2 regions of the Kitasatospora fiedleri genome follow, and region 1 is predicted to be linked to the other one. Evidence: riboswitches for the same ligand, from Rfam matches in the RefSeq annotation. Region 1 holds a riboswitch; the other holds the start of a gene.
What was found. A riboswitch is a leader RNA that binds a small molecule or an ion and turns the genes downstream of it on or off. The one in region 1 is predicted to bind glycine.
Positions count from the first base shown of each region.

Region 1 (8,788 bases):
GATGAAGAACGCGGCGAACAGGGTCACGCCCATGATCACCGGGAGGTCGCTGGACTGGATCGAGGTGACCGCCTCGTAGCCGAGCCCGCGCAGGTTGAAGGTCTTCTCGGTGAGCACCGCGCCGCCGAGCAGGCCGCCGAGGTCCATGCCGAAGATGGTCAGGATCGGGGTCAGCGTGGAGCGCATGGCGTGCTTGCCGATGACCACCGGCTCCCGGAGGCCCTTGGCCCGCGCGGTGCGGATGTAGTCCTCGCCGAGGACGTCCAGCAGGGTGGCCCGACTGAGCCGGGCGTAGGTCGCGGCGAACAGGAACGCCAGGGTCACCCAGGGCAGCACCAGCCCCTGGAACCAGGAGACCGGGTCGTCCGCGAAGTCGGTGTAGTTGTTGGGGAACCAGCCGAGCTGGTTGACGAACACCGCGAGCGCGACCAGGCCGGTGAAGTACATCGGCAGCGAGACGCCGGCCAGCGCGACGGTCATGGTGACGCGGTCCAGCGCGGTGCCGCGGCGCAGCGCGGAGATGATGCCGGTGGCGGTGCCGAACACCAGCCAGAGCACGGAGGCCCCGACCGCGAGCGAGATGTCGACGCCGACCCGGTTGAGCAGGAGCGGCCAGACCTCCTGCTCGGTCTTGAACGAGTAGCCCAGGCAGGGGGCAGCGCAGTGGGTCAGGTCGGTGCCGGCGTTGAAGTCGCGGCCGGCGAACACCCCGCGCAGGAAGAGCCAGAACTGTTCGATGATCGACTTGTCGAGGCCCATCTTGTGGCGGATGCCCTCGACCGCCGCCTTGTCCGCGATCTTGCCCACGTAGAGCATCGCGGGGTCGGTCCCGGTGAGCTTCGGCACCATGAAGAAGATGCCGAAGGTCACCGCGGCGACCACCAACAGCATGAAGGCGACGTTGAGCAGTCGCCTGACGAGATACACGAGCACTGCGGTCGGCCCTGCCGCGGGCCGGCCGGGTCTCCCCGGTGGGGGAGCTCCCGGCCGGCCCCGGCAGGGCCTTCACCTGCCCTTCGGACTAGCGGTGAGAACTCAGGAGAAGGTCAGGTCACTTGCCGTCGGAGACGCCGAGCGCCTGGAAGTCGACCTCGCCGTAGGCGTCGGTGATGTAGACGTTGGTCAGGCGCGGGTTGCGCCAGTTCAGGGCCTTGTCGGCGACGATCGGCAGGTAGTAGGCGCCGTCGACCACCTTGTGGTTGATCTTCTTGTAGAGGTCCGCGGCCTTGGCCGGGTCGGTCTCCTGCGCGGCCTGGTCGAACCAGCCGTTGATCTCCGGGTCGTTGATCTCGGCGTAGTTGTTGTTGCCGTTGCTGGCGATGAAGCGGCCGTCGACCAGCGGCTGCAGGTAGCCGGAGCCGGTCGGGTAGTCGGCGCCCCAGCCCATCACGATCAGGCCGTAGCCCTTGGACTTGACCACGTCGGGCGCGCCGATCACCGAGGAGATCAGCTTGCCGTCGTACTGGTCGACGGTGACGTCGATGTTGGCGGCCTTGAGGGCGGTCTGCAGCGCCACCGCGGAGTTGACCTCCTTCGGCTTGTTGCCGCGCACCGCGATGGTGGTGTGGAAGCCGTTGGGCTGGCCGCAGGCCGCCAGCTCCTCCTTGGCCTTGTCCAGGTTCGGCTTGCCCTTGGTCAGGCCGAACGGGTCGTAGTCGTCGGAGCCGAGGATGTTCGGGGGCAGCATCGAGCCGAACAGCGAACCGGCCACCGAGCCGCCGCGGGCGGTCTGCAGGGCGGTGGAGTCGGCCGCGTACAGCACCGCGTTGCGGCAGTGGATGTTGTCGAACGGGGCGACCGACGGGGCCATCGTGACGTACCGGATGAAGCCGTTGTACGGGTCGTCGGTGTTGGCCTTGAGGGCCGGGTCCTGGAGCACCTTGACCTGGGCGGCCTGCGACAGGCCGGTCTGGGCCCAGTCGAGGTCGGCGGTGTTCGCCAGCAGGCGGGCGTCCATGTCGTCGGCGTTGGTGGTGACGGTCAGCTTGACGACGTCCGGCAGCGCCTTGCGGAACGGGTCGGTGGAGGCGTCCCAGTTCTCGTTGCGGACCAGCTCGTAGCCCTTGCCCGGCTCGACCGACTTGAACTTGTACGGGCCGGAGGAGACCGGCTTGTCGCCGTACTTGGAGCCGGTGTCCAGCTTCTGCGGGACGGGGGCGGCGGAGCCCATGGCCAGCAGGTACGGGAAGTCCGAGTTCGGCTTGGCCAGGTGGAAGACGATGGTGGTGTCGTCCGGGGTCTCCACCGTCTTGAGGCCGAGCTTGTTCGGGTCGGCGTCGGTGTAGGGGCCCTTGTAGTCCTGGCCCTGGTCCAGCTCGTTGATCAGGTAGGTCGGGCCGCCGGAGACGACGTCCTGCGCGAAGATGCGCTCGATGCCGTACTTGATGTCCTTCGAGGTGATGACCGAGCCGTCCTCGAACTTCAGGCCGGACTTCAGCTTGAAGGTGTAGGTCTTGCCGTCGGCGGAGATCTCCGGCTTGGCGGTGGCCAGGTCGGGGACGAGGTTCAGGCCGTCCTTGCCCGGCTTGCCGTCGAAGGCCAGCAGGGTCCGGGTGTAGAAGCGCTCGTAGTTCCACACCGAGGCGTAGTACGCGCGACCGGGGTCGAGCGAGTCCACGTCGGTGGTGGTCCACAGGTTGAGGGTGCCGCCCTTCTTGTCGGACGGGTTCACCACCTTCTCGGCCGCCGCGTTGAACCCCGCCGAACCGCCCTTGCTCGCGTTGTCGCCGCCCGAGCCGCCCTTGCTGCCGCCGCAGGCCGCGGTGGTGAGGGCGAGGGCGGCCACCAGGGCAGCGGCCGCGAGCGTCCTGTTTCGCTTCATGGGTTGGAGATCCTCCAGAGTTGCGGGCTCAGTTGCCCTTGGGGTCGAGAGCGTCACGCAGGCCGTCACCGAAGAGGTTGAAGGCGAGCACGGTGATGAAGATGGCGAGACCGGGGATCACCATGTAGGTGGGATCGGCCTGGTAGATCCCGACCGCGTCCGAGAGCATCTGGCCCCAGGACGGGGTGGGCGGCCGGACGCCGGCCCCGAGGAAGCTGAGCGCCGCCTCGTTCAGGATGTTGGTGGGGATGATCAGGGTCGTGTAGACCAGGATCGGCGCCACCAGGTTGGGCAGCAGTTCGCGGAACAGGATGTGCGCGCGGCCGGCGCCGAGGCTGCGGGCGGCGTCGACGAACTCGCGTTCGCGCAGCGACATCGCCTGGCCCCGGACGATGCGTCCGATGTACGGCCAGCCGAAGAAGCCGATCACCGTCATCAGCACCAGGACGCGCACCGTCGTGTCGCCCAGTCCGAGCACCGAGTTGGGGATCACCGAGACCAGCGCGATGCTGAACAGCAGCTGCGGGAAGGCCAGCAGGACGTCCATCACCCGGCTGATGACCGAGTCCACCCAGCCGCCGAAGTAGCCGGCCATGATGCCCAGCACCACGCCGATGACGATCGCCACCGCCGCCGCGCCGAGCGCGACCAGCAGCGAGATCCGGGCGCCGTAGAGGATTCGGGAGAACACGTCACGGCCGAAGGTCGGGTCGACACCGAGCAGGTAGTCGCCGCTGATGCCGCCGAAGGCGCCCTTGGGCAGGCCCAGGTCGGGGTTGATCTGGTCCGCGTGCGGCTCGTCGACCGGGTGCCCGAACAGCGCGGTGAGCACCGGCGCCAGGAGGGCCGCGAGGATCAGCAGGATCACCACGGCGCCGCCGGCCAGGGCGACCTTGTCGCGCTTGAGGCGCTCCCAGGCGATGCGACCGGGTGATCGTCCCTCGATCTTCTTGGGCGGCTCGGCGATTGACGAGCCGTCAGGCTGTGCGTCGGCCGCCGAACCAGGGGTCTCGGTGGGTGTGGTCATGAGTCAGTTCGTTCCCCTCGCCGACGGTGGCCGGCCCACGGAGTCGCGTGCGGTGCGGAAGTGCAGAGCGGTTTCGGTGGTGCCGGGCGCCGATGCGGCGGTGCAGAAGTGCGTTGAGCAAGCAGGGCGTTGCTGGTGGTGCGGGCATCCCTCGGCCGCCTCCGGCCGGAGGTCCGCCGAGCTGGGGCGCTCCGGGTCAGGAGGCCTCCGACGTGCACGGTGCTGCCGCACGGAGAAACGCGTCGTGCGGTTCATGCGCTGGCGGGGACGCGTTCACCTTCGTGGGGTTCGAGTCGCGCTCCGCATTGCGCAGCACTCTCTGTCATGGGAAGTGCCCGGCGGAAGACCCCCATGCCGAAGGATGCCTAACTGTGATCTGTTGGCATGCAATTCCGTTGTCGACGCATATCGCTCTTCACACAGCTGTTACGCGTCCGTCAAGGGGCACACTGACGACACCCCGCCAGTGGCGGGAAAACGCCAGGTGGCACGCGGGGTTGCGCGCGTAGATCATGGAGCGGTAAAAAACCCCCGCCGACCGGGCAAAAGGTCGGGGCGGGGGTTTTCCGACGGGGCGTCAGGGTAGGTTCAACGGCCCGGATAGCCCGGCCAGGGAGCCTGCGGCCACCCCTGGGCCGGCCCGGCCGACGGTTGCGCTGCGTGACCGAAGCCGGTCGGCCCGGCCTGCTGGGCGCCCTGCCGGTCGAAGAACGGGCGGGCGTTGGCCCACATCCACATCGCCACCGGGTCGAACTCGTCGGCCATCACCACGGTGGACACCCCGGGCCCCTCCGGCGCCTGCGCGGCCGCCCGCTGCACCAGCGCCCGGGCCGCCTCCACGGACGGCGGCGAGGTGTCGTACAGGTCCAGCCCGATCGCCAGGTAGCCCTCGCCCAGCACCGGCTGCACCCAGGCCCGGCGCAGCGAGCGCAGCGGCCGCACCTCGCCCGCCTGCTGCTCCAGCACGGCGAAGAACGGCGAGCCCTGCACCGGGGGTTCGGAGATCCGCAGCGGCCCGGCCGGCAGCCGGTCCAGGCCGAGCGCGATCCGCCGCAGGTCGGCCCAGGGCACGCCGACGCCGCCGCCGGGGCGGTGCGGGTCGAGCCACAGGCCCCAGCGCGAGCGGTACAGCGCGGCGGCGATCTCCAGCCCGGAGACCACCTCGTGGGCGCGCGTCCAGCCGCTGGCCGCGAGCTGCCCGGGGGAGGTCGCGCCGGGCGCGTAGCCGTGGCCGCCGACGTCCATGTTCCCGTACTGGGCGTCCGGACTGCCGGGGCTGCCGTGCCAGAGCAGCATCCAGACCTGCCCGCCGGCCAGGGCCCGCAGCAGCCCCTCGTACGCCTCCCAGCGCTCCGGCGCGACCGCTGCGAGGGCGCGTTCGACCGCCCCCGGGTCGCCGGCTGCTCCCGTCACGTCGCCGCCTACTCTCTTCGTCCGTTCCGCCGTGCTCCGGTGTTCCGGGCAACCCTATGGGGCGCACCCGACAGCCGTCATGCCGCCGTGCCCCGCGCGGCGGACCGGGGCCGCCGTCACGGCCGCACGTAGAAGGGCTGTACCCGCCCCAGCATCCAGTCCACCACCGGATCGGCGACCAGGTCGAGCAGCACCAGGTGGACGCCCCAGCTGGGCGGCGCGGTTCCGAGCGCCCGGCCCAGCGCGGTGTTCACCTCGGCCGGGTCGGCGGGGGCCGCCGGGTCCAGCTGCACGCCGACGTACAGCAGGGTCGGCTCGCCCTCCACCCGGGCCAGCGCCCGACGGGCCGTCAGGACGCCGGGCAGCGCGACGAGTTCGCCGGTCGCGGCGGCCAGGAAGGCGAACGGCTCCTGGTGCGGCTCGGGCTCCTTGAGCGCCACCCGGGCCCCCTCGGTCACCCCCTGCGCCTCCCACTGCTCGCCGCGCGGCCCGCGCCGCAGCTCGCCGACGCCCTCCGGCGGCACCGGGATGCCCACCGGCGCCTCCGGGTTGACCGCGACGCCGATGCCCAGCGGCAGCCCGCGGGCGAACTCCCACATCGGGGCGATCGCGAACGGGATGCCCGGGCAGTGCCGGAGGTACTGCTCCTGCGAGGAGTACACCGGGACGTACGGCGCCCCGGCCAGCTCCAGCGTCGGCAGGTCCAGCGCCTCGGCGTCCGGGGAGGTGCCGGACGGCAGCGGAATCCACACCTGGCTGCGGGCCAGCACCTCGATCACCCGGGGCGTCGCCCCGGGGTCGCCGAGCGCGGCCGTCAGCACCTGCTCCAGCTCGTTGGCCGGCCAGGGCCCGCCCTCCAGCACCCCGTCCAGCGGGAACCCCATCTCGCCCTCCACATCCGCGGTTGCGATCAGATTAGCGGCGCGCGGACCCGGCGCGGCGGCCCGGTGCGGCCCCGTCCGCCGGGCCCGCTCCGGCCCCCTCTCCCGCGACCCGCCCCCGGCATGCCATGATGGGCCCGCCCTAACTTCATACCGGCCGCTCGAACCCGCGCGGGAGAGCCGGAACGGCCTGGCACAGGCCGCGACCGGCGCCGAAGGAGCAAGTCCTCCCCGGAATCTCTCAGGCACCCCTACCGCCCGGGCGAGGCAGATCTGGAAAGTGGACACGGCCGCGCCGTGCGCCCACCCACGGTGCAAGCCGCCATCCTGTTCAGGAGGCGGCGAAGCTCTCAGGTTCGACGACAGATGGGGGAGATTCGCCCCAGCCTGCCCGTTTCCAGATCCCGGGAGTCCTGTCGTGTCCCTCCGCCTGACCGCGCTCGACGCGCTGCACCGCTCGCTCGGCGCCACCATGACCGACTTCGCGGGCTGGGACATGCCGCTGCGCTACGGCAGCGAGCGCGAGGAGCACCTCGCGGTCCGCACGAAGGCGGGCCTGTTCGACCTCTCGCACATGGGCGAGATCACCGTCTCCGGCCCGCAGGCCGGCGAGCTGCTCGACCACGCCCTGGTCGGCTTCATCTCCGCGCTCGGCGTGCTGCGCGCCCGCTACACCATGATCTGCCGCGAGGACGGCGGCATCCTGGACGACCTGATCGTCTACCGCACCGCCGAGCACGAGTACCTGGTGGTGGCCAACGCCTCCAACGCCCAGGTGGTGCTGGACGCGCTGACCGAGCGCGCGGCCGGCTTCGACGCCGTGGTCCGCGACGACCGGGACGCCTACGCGCTGCTCGCCGTCCAGGGCCCGGAGGCGAACGGCATCCTGGCCAAGCTGACCGACGCCGACCTGCCCGGCCTGAAGTACTACGCCCTGCTGCCCGCCACCGTGGCCGGCCGCCAGGTCTGGCTGGCCCGCACCGGCTACACCGGCGAGGACGGCTTCGAGGTGTTCTGCGCCCCGGCCGACGCCGCGCACCTGTGGACCGCGCTGACCGAGGCGGGCACCGCCGAGGGCCTGGTCCCGTGCGGCCTGTCCTGCCGCGACACGCTGCGCCTGGAGGCCGGCATGCCGCTGTACGGGCACGAGCTGTCCACCGAGCTGACCCCGTTCGACGCCGGCCTGGGCCGGGTGGTCCGCTTCGACAAGACCACCAACGACGGCGCCTTCGTCGGCCGCAAGGCGCTGGAGGAGGCCGCCGCCGCGGCCGAGTCCGCCCCGCCGCGCAAGCTGGTCGGCCTGGTCTCCGAGGGCAGGCGCGTCCCGCGCGCCGAGTACGCGGTGGTGGACGCCGAGGGCGCCGTGATCGGCCGGATCACCTCCGGCGCGCCGTCCCCGACCCTGGGCAAGCCGATCGCCATCGCGTACGTGGACGCCGCGCACGCCGAGCCGGGTGGCACCGTCGCGGTGGACGTCCGCGGCAAGGCCGAGCCGGTCGAGGTGGTCGCGCTGCCGTTCTACCGGCGTGCCCGCTGACCTCGGCCTCTCCCCCGGCCTCCTCCCCGAGCCAGTCCTTTTCCGGTTCGTCCGCCCAGCGGACGGCCGCGCCCGCCCCTCCCGCGATCCTGGAGAATGACGCCATGAGCAACCCCACGCACCTGCAGTACACCAAGGAGCACGAGTGGCTGACCGCCGCCGTGGACGGGGTGTCGACGGTCGGCATCACCGCGCACGCGGCCGACGCCCTCGGCGACATCGTGTACGTCCAGCTCCCCGCAGTGGGTGACACCGTCACCGCGGGTGAGACCTGTGGCGAGCTCGAATCCACCAAGTCGGTCAGCGACCTCTACTCCCCCGCCACCGGCGAGGTCACCGAGGTCAACCAGGCGGTCATCGACGAGCCGGCCCTGGTCAACTCGGAGCCCTTCGAGGGCGGTTGGCTGTTCAAGGTCCGGGTCGAGGCGACCGACGAGCTGCTCGACGCCGACGGCTACACCGCCTTCACCGGCGCCTGACCGGGAGACCCCCCTGATGACGGTTCTCAACCAGTCCCTGCACGCGCTCGACCCGGAGATCGCCGCCGCGGTCGACGCCGAGCTGCACCGCCAGCAGACCACCCTGGAAATGATCGCCTCCGAGAACTTCGCCCCGGTGGCGGTCATGGAGGCCCAGGGCTCGGTGCTCACCAACAAGTACGCCGAGGGCTACCCCGGCCGCCGCTACTACGGCGGCTGCGAGCACGTCGACGTGGTCGAGCAGATCGCCATCGACCGGATCAAGGAGCTGTTCGGCGCCGAGCACGCCAACGTGCAGCCGCACTCCGGCGCGCAGGCGAACGCCGCGGCGATGTTCGCGCTGATCCAGCCGGGCGACACCATCCTGGGCCTGAACCTGGCCCACGGCGGCCACCTGACCCACGGCATGAAGATCAACTTCTCGGGCAAGCTCTACAACGTGGTCGCCTACCACGTGGACGAGAAGTCCGGCCAGGTCGACATGGCCGAGGTCGAGCGCCTCGCCAAGGAGCACCGGCCCAAGCTGATCATCGCCGGCTGGTCCGCCTACCCCCGCCAGCTGGACTTCGCCGAGTTCCGCCGGGTCGCGGACGAGGTCGGCGCCCTGCTGATGGTCGACATGGCGCACTT
Region 1 covers NZ_OX419519.1:5,085,143-5,093,930, reverse strand. Annotated here, with positions in the region: gene QMQ26_RS23445 (ABC transporter permease) at 1-933, opposite strand, end outside; gene QMQ26_RS23440 (ABC transporter substrate-binding protein) at 1,052-2,821, opposite strand; gene QMQ26_RS23435 (ABC transporter permease) at 2,850-3,848, opposite strand; gene QMQ26_RS23430 (enhanced serine sensitivity protein SseB C-terminal domain-containing protein) at 4,437-5,261, opposite strand; gene QMQ26_RS23425 (enhanced serine sensitivity protein SseB) at 5,378-6,145, opposite strand; glycine riboswitch at 6,305-6,409, shown strand; glycine riboswitch at 6,410-6,518, shown strand; gene gcvT (glycine cleavage system aminomethyltransferase GcvT) at 6,615-7,679, shown strand; gene gcvH (glycine cleavage system protein GcvH) at 7,784-8,158, shown strand; gene QMQ26_RS23410 (serine hydroxymethyltransferase) at 8,175-8,788, shown strand, end outside.

Region 2 (8,788 bases), 3.6 Mb from region 1:
AACGGCCGGTGGCGCGGGGGCGGGCGGCGGTCCTGATCGCGGTGGCCGCTGCCTGCTGCGCTTTCCTATCGGGGGCGCGCGCCATAGGGTTGCTGGTGTGAATGAGCTCGACGTCGTGGGTGTCCGGGTGGAGATGCCCTCCAACCAGCCGATCGTGCTGCTCCGGGAGGTCGGCGGTGACCGCTACCTGCCGATCTGGATCGGGCCGGGGGAGGCCACCGCGATCGCCTTCGCCCAGCAGGGCATGACCCCGGTGCGGCCGCTGACGCACGACCTGTTCAAGGACGTGCTCGGCGCGCTGGGGCAGCAGCTGACCGAGGTGCGGATCAACGATCTGCGGGACGGGGTGTTCTACGCGGAGCTGGTGTTCGCCGGTGGTGTCGAGGTGAGCGCGCGCCCCTCGGACGCGATAGCGCTGGCGCTGCGCACCGGTACGCCGATCTACGGGAGCGAGGAGGTGCTGGCGGAGGCCGGCATCTCGATCCCGGACGAGCAGGAGGACGAGGTCGAGAAGTTCCGGGAGTTCCTGGACCAGGTCTCGCCGGAGGACTTCGGGGGCGGCCCGCAGTAGGCCGCGGGCGCGCGTTCCGCTAGCCCGGTCGGCGGTGCGCCGCAACTCCGCTCGGCCGGAAAACCATTTCGCTACCCGCGCATGGGGCACGAATAACCACTCGATGGGGTGAAGTTTCTGGAAGCCCCCGGCGTGGCGATCGTTGACGGTGCTTTGGCGACTGCCTACCGTCAGGTGATGGCCCGCCGGACGGGCCACCCGCAGCCCGGGGTCCGGCAGGGCTCCTGCGGGTCCCGTGGGGCCTTGGGCGGAATGGACGGAGGTTGGCGATGAGCGGCACCGGCGACGAGACGCGTTCCGGAGCGCTGTGCGCGGTGCACCTGCCGCGCGCCGACCGGGCTCTGATCGGGCGGCCCTGGCGGCCCGAACCCGAGGCGGAGGAGCTGCCGCGGCTCGGCCGCTTCCCGGCCGTCCAGCCCGGCCAGCCCGCGATCGAACGGCTCGCCCCGACCTCCGCGCTGGTCGGCTACCGCGGCCCGACGGCCTGCGCCGCGGCCGGCATCACCTACCGGCAGCTCGACTACTGGGCGCGCACCGGGCTGCTGGAGCCCTCGGTGCGCTCCGCGTACCCGGCGGGCGCGCAGCGGCTGTACAGCTTCCGGGACATTCTGCTGCTGAAGATCGTCAAGCGGCTGCTGGACGCCGGCGTGTCGCTGCAGAACATCCGGGTGGCCGTCACCCACCTGCAGTCCGCCGACCCGGCCGACCTGACCGGGCTGACCCTGATGTGCGACGGGGCGACGGTCTACGAGTGCACCTCGCCGCAGCAGGTGGTCGACCTGCTGAACGGCGGCCAGGGCGTGTTCGGCATCGCGGTCGGCGCGGTCCGGCAGGAGCTGGAGACCACCCTGGGGCGGCTGCACGGCGAGCGCACCGACACCGGCGAGACGCTGCTCGGCAATGACCCGGGCGACGAGCTGGCGCAGCGCCGCAACCGCGCGGGCTGACGGCGCGGCGGCCGCCCGCCCGGGTCGGGGAACCGGCGGGCCGGTCCGGGCCGTCCTGGTCCGTGTGTCGACGATCTTGAGGTGTGCGGGGCGGCGGGCCCGGGCGGTGTGGCGCGCGGTGCGCCCGGTGGACCGGCGGCGGCAGCGCCGCTGGTTCCAGGCGGTGGTGCTCTGCTCCGCGCTGGGGCTGGCGCCGGACGCCTGGCTGCACCTCACCCAGTCCGGGCGGGTCGGCACGGTGGCCGACGCGCCCGAGGCGCCGGTCGCGGTGGTGTTCGGCGCCGGGCTGATGGACGGCGTGCCCTCCCCGTACCTGGCGCACCGGCTGGACGCGGCGCTGGAGCTGTACCGGGCGCACAAGGTGCGGGCGATCCTGGTGACCGGCGACAACGGCACCGTCCGGTACGACGAGACCGACGCGATGCGCGGCTACCTGATCGACCGCGGGGTGCCCGCGGTGCGGGTGGTCGGCGACTACGCGGGCTTCGACACCTGGGACTCGTGCAGCCGGGCGCACCGGATCTTCGGCGTCGACCGGGCGCTGCTGGTCAGTCAGACCTTCCACGTCCGGCGGGCGCTGGCGCTGTGCGCGGCGGCCGGGATCGACGCGTACGGGGTCGGGGTGGAGGAGTGGCACGACGTCACCTGGGAGTACGGCGAGGCGCGGGAGGTCGGCGGCGCGCTGAAGGCGGCGGTGAACGTGCTGCTGCGGCCGGACCCGGCGCTGCTGGGGCCGCGCGAGGACGGGGTGGCGCGGGCGCTCGCGGACGCGGACGCGGCGGGGGAGGGCGGGACCGGCTGAGCCGGGGCCGCGCCGGGGAGCGCCGGGGGATTGTCGGTGGGGCGCGGGATGATCGGGCGGTGCGGACCGTGCCGAGCATCATCCACCTCGACATGGACGCCTTCTTCGCCGCGGTGGAGCAGGCGTCCAAGCCGAGCCTGCGCGGCAAGCCGGTCATCGTCGGCGGTCTCGGCGGGCGCGGCGTGGTCTCCACCGCCTCCTACGAGGCCCGGAAGTTCGGCGTGCACTCGGCGATGCCGATGGCGCAGGCCCGCCGGCTCTGCCCGAACGCGGCGTTCCTGACCGGCCGGTTCGAGGCGTACCGGGCCAACAGCGAGATCGTGATGGGCCTGCTGCGGGAGCGCTCCCCGCTGGTCGAGCCGCTCAGCCTGGACGAGGCGTTCGTCGACCTGGAGGCCGGGCCGTACGGGCCCGCGCTGGCCGCCGCGGCCACGCCTGCGGAGGGCGCCCAGCTGGTGCTGGCGCTGGCCGAGGACCTGCGGGCCGACATCCTGGAGCGCACCGGGCTGACCGCCTCGGTCGGCGCCGCGGCCTCCAAGCTGATGGCGAAGATCGCCTCCGAGCGGGCCAAGCCGGACGGGCTGGTGCTGGTCGAGCCCGGCACCGAGCGGGCGGTGCTGGCCCCGATGCCGGTGCGGGCGCTGCCCGGGATCGGCCCGGCCACCGAACAGGCGCTGCGCCGGGCCGGGTTGACCACGGTGGCGGACCTGGCGGAGGCCGGGTTCGGGGAGCTGGTCGGGCTGCTCGGCAAGGCGCACGGGGCGGGCGTGTTCCAGATGGCGATCGGCTGGGACGAGCGGCCGGTGGTGCCGGACCGGGACGCCAAGTCGGTGTCGGTGGAGGACACCTTCGAGGTCGACCTGGCCGACCGGGACCGCATCCTGCGCGAGATCGAGCAGCTCGCCGCGCGGTGCGTGCGCCGCCTGCGGGCGGCCGGGCGCTCCGGGCGGACGGTGGTGCTCAAGGTCCGCCGCTTCGACTTCTCGACGCTGACCCGCTCCGAGACGCTGCGCGGGCCGACGGACGACGAGGAGGTGGTCGCGGCGACGGCGCGCCGGCTGGCCCTCCAGGTCGACGTCACCGGCGGGGTGCGGCTGCTGGGCGTGGGCGTCGCGCAGCTCGCGGACTACACCCAGGAGGACCTGTTCGCCCAACTGGAGCGGGAGGAGCGGGAGTCGGGGACGGCGGCGGTGGTCGAGGAGGCGGTGGCGGAGCCGGTGGCGGCCGATCCGGCGGCCCGGCGCTGGTGGCCCGGGCAGGACGTGACGCACCGCGAGTTCGGCCCCGGCTGGGTGCAGGGCAGCGGGGTCGGCCGGGTGACGGTGCGCTTCGAGACGCCGTACTCGGGGGTGGGCCGGGTGCGGACGTTCGCGGTCGGGGACGAGGAGCTGGAGGCTTCGGGCGCGCTGCCGCTGCGGCCCCCGGCGGGGTGAAGGGCGTGCGGGGGCGGAGGGAGCAGGAGCACCCCCCGCCGATGCCCGTGGCGGGGGGTGCTCCTGCTGCTCGCGTGTGTCCAGTACGCGAGGGGGACGCCGTCAGGCGTCGGTCTTGGTGAGGGCCGGGGCGGCCTGCTCGGCGGGGGCCGGGGCGGACTTGACGGCCCGGATGGCGAACGGGACGGCGGCGGCCACCAGGCACATCGCGCCGGCCACCCAGAAGGCGTTCTGGTAGGCGTTCTCGGTGGGGAGCTGGATCGGCACCGGGAGCTTGAGGATGTCGCCGGTGAGGATCGCGCTCATCACCGCGGTGCCGACCGCGCCGCCGACGGTGCGCAGCACGGCGTTCATGCCGTTGGCGATGCCGGACTGCTCGGCGGGGACGGCGCCGTTGATGTAGGCGGGCATCGCGGCGTAGGCGAGGCCGACGCCGAGGCCGAAGACCGCGGAGGAGAAGTAGATGTCGAACTCGGCGCCGTGGCGCAGCGCCAGGTAGGCCATCGAGACGGCGCCGAGGAAGCCGCCGAGCACCAGCGGGAGGCGGGGGCCGCGGCGGGCGATCAGCAGGGCGCCGAGCGGGGCGGCGACCATCGAGCCGATCGCGGAGGGCAGCAGCATGACGCCGGCGTGCAGGACGGTGGCGGTGAAGCCGTAGTGGGTGAGCTTCTCCGGGGTCTGCGCGAAGTTGCTGATCACCATGAACGAGCCGTACATGCCGAAGCCGATCAGCAGGCCGGAGATGTTGGTGAAGGCGACGGCGGGGCGGGCCATCATCGACAGGTCGACCAGCGGGTGGGCGACCTTGGACTCGACCAGGAGCCAGACCAGGGCGACCACGGCGGCGACGGCGAACAGGCCGAGGGTGCGGGTGGACGTCCAGCCCCAGTGGTTGCCCTGGCTGACGGCGACCAGCAGGGCGGAGAGCCAGCCGGCCAGGGTGAGCGCGCCGAGCGGGTCGGCGCCGCCCTCCTTGTCGGTGACCGGGTCGGCGGGGACCCGCAGGACCACCAGCAGGACCGCGATCAGGCCGAAGACCAGGCCCATCCAGAAGATCGACTTGTAGCTCCAGTGCTCCAGCAGCAGGCCGGTGGCGACCAGGCCGAGGCCGGAGCCGACGCCCATCGAGGCGGAGATCGCGGCGACGCCGCCGGTCACCTTGTGCCGGGGCAGCTCGTCGCGGACGATGCTGATCGCCAGCGGCAGCACGCCGCCGCCCGCGCCCTGCAGCACCCGGGCGACCACCAGCCAGGTGAAGGAGTGGGTGCCCACCGCGAGGCCGGAGCCGAGCACCAGGCCGGCCAGCGAGACCAGCAGCATGGGCTTGCGTCCGCGCAGGTCGCCGAAGCGGCCCAGCAGCGGGGTGAGCACCGCCGCGGAGAGCAGGTTGGCGGTCATCAGCCAGGTGATGTTGGAGCCCGAGACGTTCAGTTCGCGGGCCAGGCCCGGCAGGATCGGGACGACCGCGGTCTGCACCACGCTGAAGGCCAGCATGGCCAGGATCAGGGCGGGCAGGACCCGGGCGCTGGTGGGCTTGGCGGCCGTGGGGGTGGGCTGTGGTGCCTCACTCACGGGGACTCCTCCGACAGGTTGCTTCAGAAAGGCGATGGTGCAGGGACTGAAGTAACGATGTCGGGAGATGCTTCACTCTGTCAAATATCGACCGGTGAAGCTTTGGCAAAGCGCCGGCCCCGACCCGCCGGAGCGGGCCGGGGCCGGACGGCCGACGGGCCGTCAGGAGCGCAGCGGCTCCGGGCGGGCGTGCTCCGCGCTGCCGTTCGCGGCGGCCGACTGCGGCCGGGCCGCCGGCGACTGCGGCTGCGCGTTCCACGGCCGGTGCTGCCGCGGCCCCTCGCCGTCCCCCTCGCCGGTGGTCGCGTCGTGCACCTCCACCTGCTCGCGGCGCAGCTCCTCGCGGACCACCTCCTCCTCGGTGTACCGCTCCACCACCAGCCGCACCCGCTCGATCGGCGCCAGGTACTTGCGCACCACCGGGCGCTCCTCGCGCAGCGTGACCTCCTCGACCGCCTCGGCGATCTCCTGCTCGCTCAGCGCCGCCCGCTCCGCGTCCGACACCGGAATCCGCTCCACCCGCACCCGCTCGCGCACCACCGGCACCCGGCGCTCCACCTGCTCGGTGGTCACGTACTTGCGCAGCCGGGTGGTGCCCACCTCGTGCCACTCGGTGCTGATGTCGATCCGCTCCTCGCGGCAGGTGATCTCCACCGGCGCGGTCGGCTCCGCCGCGGCCGACCGGGCGGACGGCTGCTGCTGCGACTGCGACTGCGACTGCGGGTGCGGCTGGGCCTGCTGGTGCCTGCCCGCGGCGTGCGCGGCCGGGGCCGCGGCGACGGTGCCGGGGGCGGGCGCCGGGGCGGGGGAGGAGGCGACGGTGCCGAAGTCGCGGTCCGGGGCGGGCGCCGCGGGCTCCTCGCGCGGGTGCTCCTTCGCGGTCGCCGCCGCCCCGGCGGTCCCGGCGGCCGCCGCCGTCCCGGCCGCCTTGGCCGTGCCGTCCACCGCCGCCGGGCCCGAACCGGCGTCGCCGCCCGTGTCCAGCCCGTAGTAGCGGTACAGCTGCAGCTCCTGGGCCGGCGAGAGGTGCTGGCCCACGCCGAAGTCCGGCGACTCCTTGATCAGCGACTTGTCGTACGGGACGCGCAGCTCGTCGCCCGCGAACTCGCTGGTGGTCAGCGGGACGAAGGCGTCCCGGCCGAAGATCCCCGTGCGGACGGCCGCCCACTCCGGTTCGCCGGTGGCGTCGTCCAGGTACACCTCGTCGACCGTGCCGATCTTGTCACCGTTCCGGTCGACCGCCTTGTGTCCGATCAGGTCGCGCGGATCGATATCGGTCTGCACGCTGTCCTCCAGTCCTGCTGCTCCTGGGAAGATCCGTCCGGAGGCGGCCGGAGGAGCGTGCCGGGCCGCCACTTCACACCAAACGGCACGTCACGGGCGGCGGCACCCCGGACACCGCCGTCCGGGGCAGATCACAGGGCCGCACCGGTGATCCGGGAGGCCCGCGCTGGTACCCTCGGAGGCGACCGCCGAGCCCGCTCGGGAGAGTCCCGGAACCGCCCGAACGGCGGGGTGCGGGGCGCCGAAGGAGCAACCCCTCCCCGGAATCTCTCAGGCATCCGTACCGAACGGGCCAGGTCACTCTGGAAAGCAGGGCAGGACCGTCGGCACCGGAGCCGGCCGACCCGCCCTCGCCGACGGTGCAAGCCGGGCGGGCCCGCGCGGTCCGGACGTGCGAAGCTCTCAGGTACCGATGACAGAGGGGGAGGCTGACGGGTTCGTACGCCCAGGCGCTCCCACGGCCGCCGACCGCGTGCGTACCACCGCCGGTCCGCGACCAGGAGGCCCGACCCCCATGAACGCCCAGCCGACGCTCAGCGACCTTGAGCAGGCCAGCCCCTTCGAGCACCGCCACATCGGTCCCGACAGCGACGCCCAGCAGAAGATGCTGGCCCAGGTCGGCTACGCCTCCCTGGACGAGCTGTCCGACGCCGCCGTCCCCGACGCCATCCGCAGCCTCACCGCGCTCGGCCTGCCCGCCGGCCGCAGCGAGGCCCAGGTGCTCGCCGAACTGCGCGAGCTGGCCGGCCGCAACCAGGTCCTCACCTCGATGATCGGCCTCGGCTACTACGGCACCTTCACCCCGCCGGTCATCCTGCGCAACGTGCTGGAGAACCCGGCCTGGTACACCGCCTACACCCCGTACCAGCCGGAGATCTCGCAGGGCCGCCTGGAGGCGCTGCTCAACTTCCAGACCGTGGTCGCCGACCTGACGGGCCTGGACACCTCCGGCTCCTCGCTGCTCGACGAGGGCACCGCCGCCGCCGAGGCGATGGCGCTGGCCCGGCGCGTCACCAAGAACAAGGCCGGCGTCTTCCTGGTCGACGCCGACACCCTGCCGCAGACCCTCGCCGTGATCGAGACCCGCGCCGAACCGACCGGCGTCGAGGTCGTCACCGCGGACCTGTCCGACGGCATCCCCGCCGAGATCGCCGAGCGCGGCGTGTTCGGCGTGCTGCTCCAGTACCCCGGCGCGTCCGGCGCGGTCCGGGACCCGAAGGCCGTCATCGAGCAGGCGCACGGGCTCGGCGCGGTGGTCGCCGTCGCCGCCGACCTGCTCGCCCTCACCCTGCTGCGCTCGCCCGGCGAGCTCGGCGCCGACATCGCCTGCGGCACCTCGCAGCGCTTCGGCGTCCCGATGGGCTTCGGCGGCCCGCACGCCGGCTACCTGGCCGTGCGCGCCGAGTACGCACGCAACCTGCCCGGCCGCCTGGTCGGCGTCTCCGTCGACGCCGACGGCAACCGCGCCTACCGGCTCGCCCTGCAGACCCGCGAGCAGCACATCCGCCGCGAGAAGGCCACCTCCAACATCTGCACCGCGCAGGTGCTGCTCGCCGTGATGGCCTCCATGTACGCCGTCTACCACGGCCCCGACGGCCTCGCCGACATCGCCCGCCGCACCCACCGCTACGCCGCCGCGCTCGCCGCCGGCCTGCGCGCGGGCGGCGTCGAGCTCGCCCACGACGCGTTCTTCGACACCGTCACCGCCGTGGTGCCCGGCCGGGCCGACCAGGTCGTCGCCGCTGCGCTGGCCGGCGGCGTCAACGTGCACCGGGTCGACGGCGACCGGGTGTCGGTGTCCTGCGACGAGACCACCACCCGCGCGCACCTGGCCGCCGTGCTCGCCGCGTTCGGGGTCGAGGACGCCGAGATCGCCGAGGACGCCGACGCGCTGCCCGCCGGGCTGCTGCGCGAGGACGAGTACCTCACCCACCCGGTCTTCCACAGCCACCGCTCCGAGACCGCCATGCTGCGCTACCTGCGCCGGCTCTCCGACCGCGACTACGCGCTCGACCGCGGCATGATCCCGCTGGGCTCCTGCACCATGAAGCTCAACGCGACCACCGAGATGGAGCCGGTCACCTGGCCCGAGTTCGGGCAGCTGCACCCGTTCGCGCCGGTCGACCAGGCGGCCGGGTACCTCACGCTGATCCGGGAGCTGGAGCAGCAGCTGGTGGAG
Region 2 covers NZ_OX419519.1:1,462,491-1,471,278, reverse strand. Annotated here, with positions in the region: gene ftsR (transcriptional regulator FtsR) at 1-1, shown strand, start outside; gene QMQ26_RS07150 (bifunctional nuclease family protein) at 98-571, shown strand; gene QMQ26_RS07145 (MerR family transcriptional regulator) at 841-1,518, shown strand; gene QMQ26_RS07140 (SanA/YdcF family protein) at 1,583-2,320, shown strand; partial or broken gene QMQ26_RS07135 (DNA polymerase IV) at 2,380-3,829, shown strand; gene QMQ26_RS07130 (MFS transporter) at 3,856-5,325, opposite strand; gene QMQ26_RS07125 (PRC and DUF2382 domain-containing protein) at 5,488-6,609, opposite strand; glycine riboswitch at 6,799-6,905, shown strand; gene gcvP (aminomethyl-transferring glycine dehydrogenase) at 7,124-8,788, shown strand, end outside.
Region 2: it holds a riboswitch for glycine, as region 1 does, so the genes downstream of both, gcvP (aminomethyl-transferring glycine dehydrogenase) here and gcvT (glycine cleavage system aminomethyltransferase GcvT) in region 1, are expected to answer to the same signal.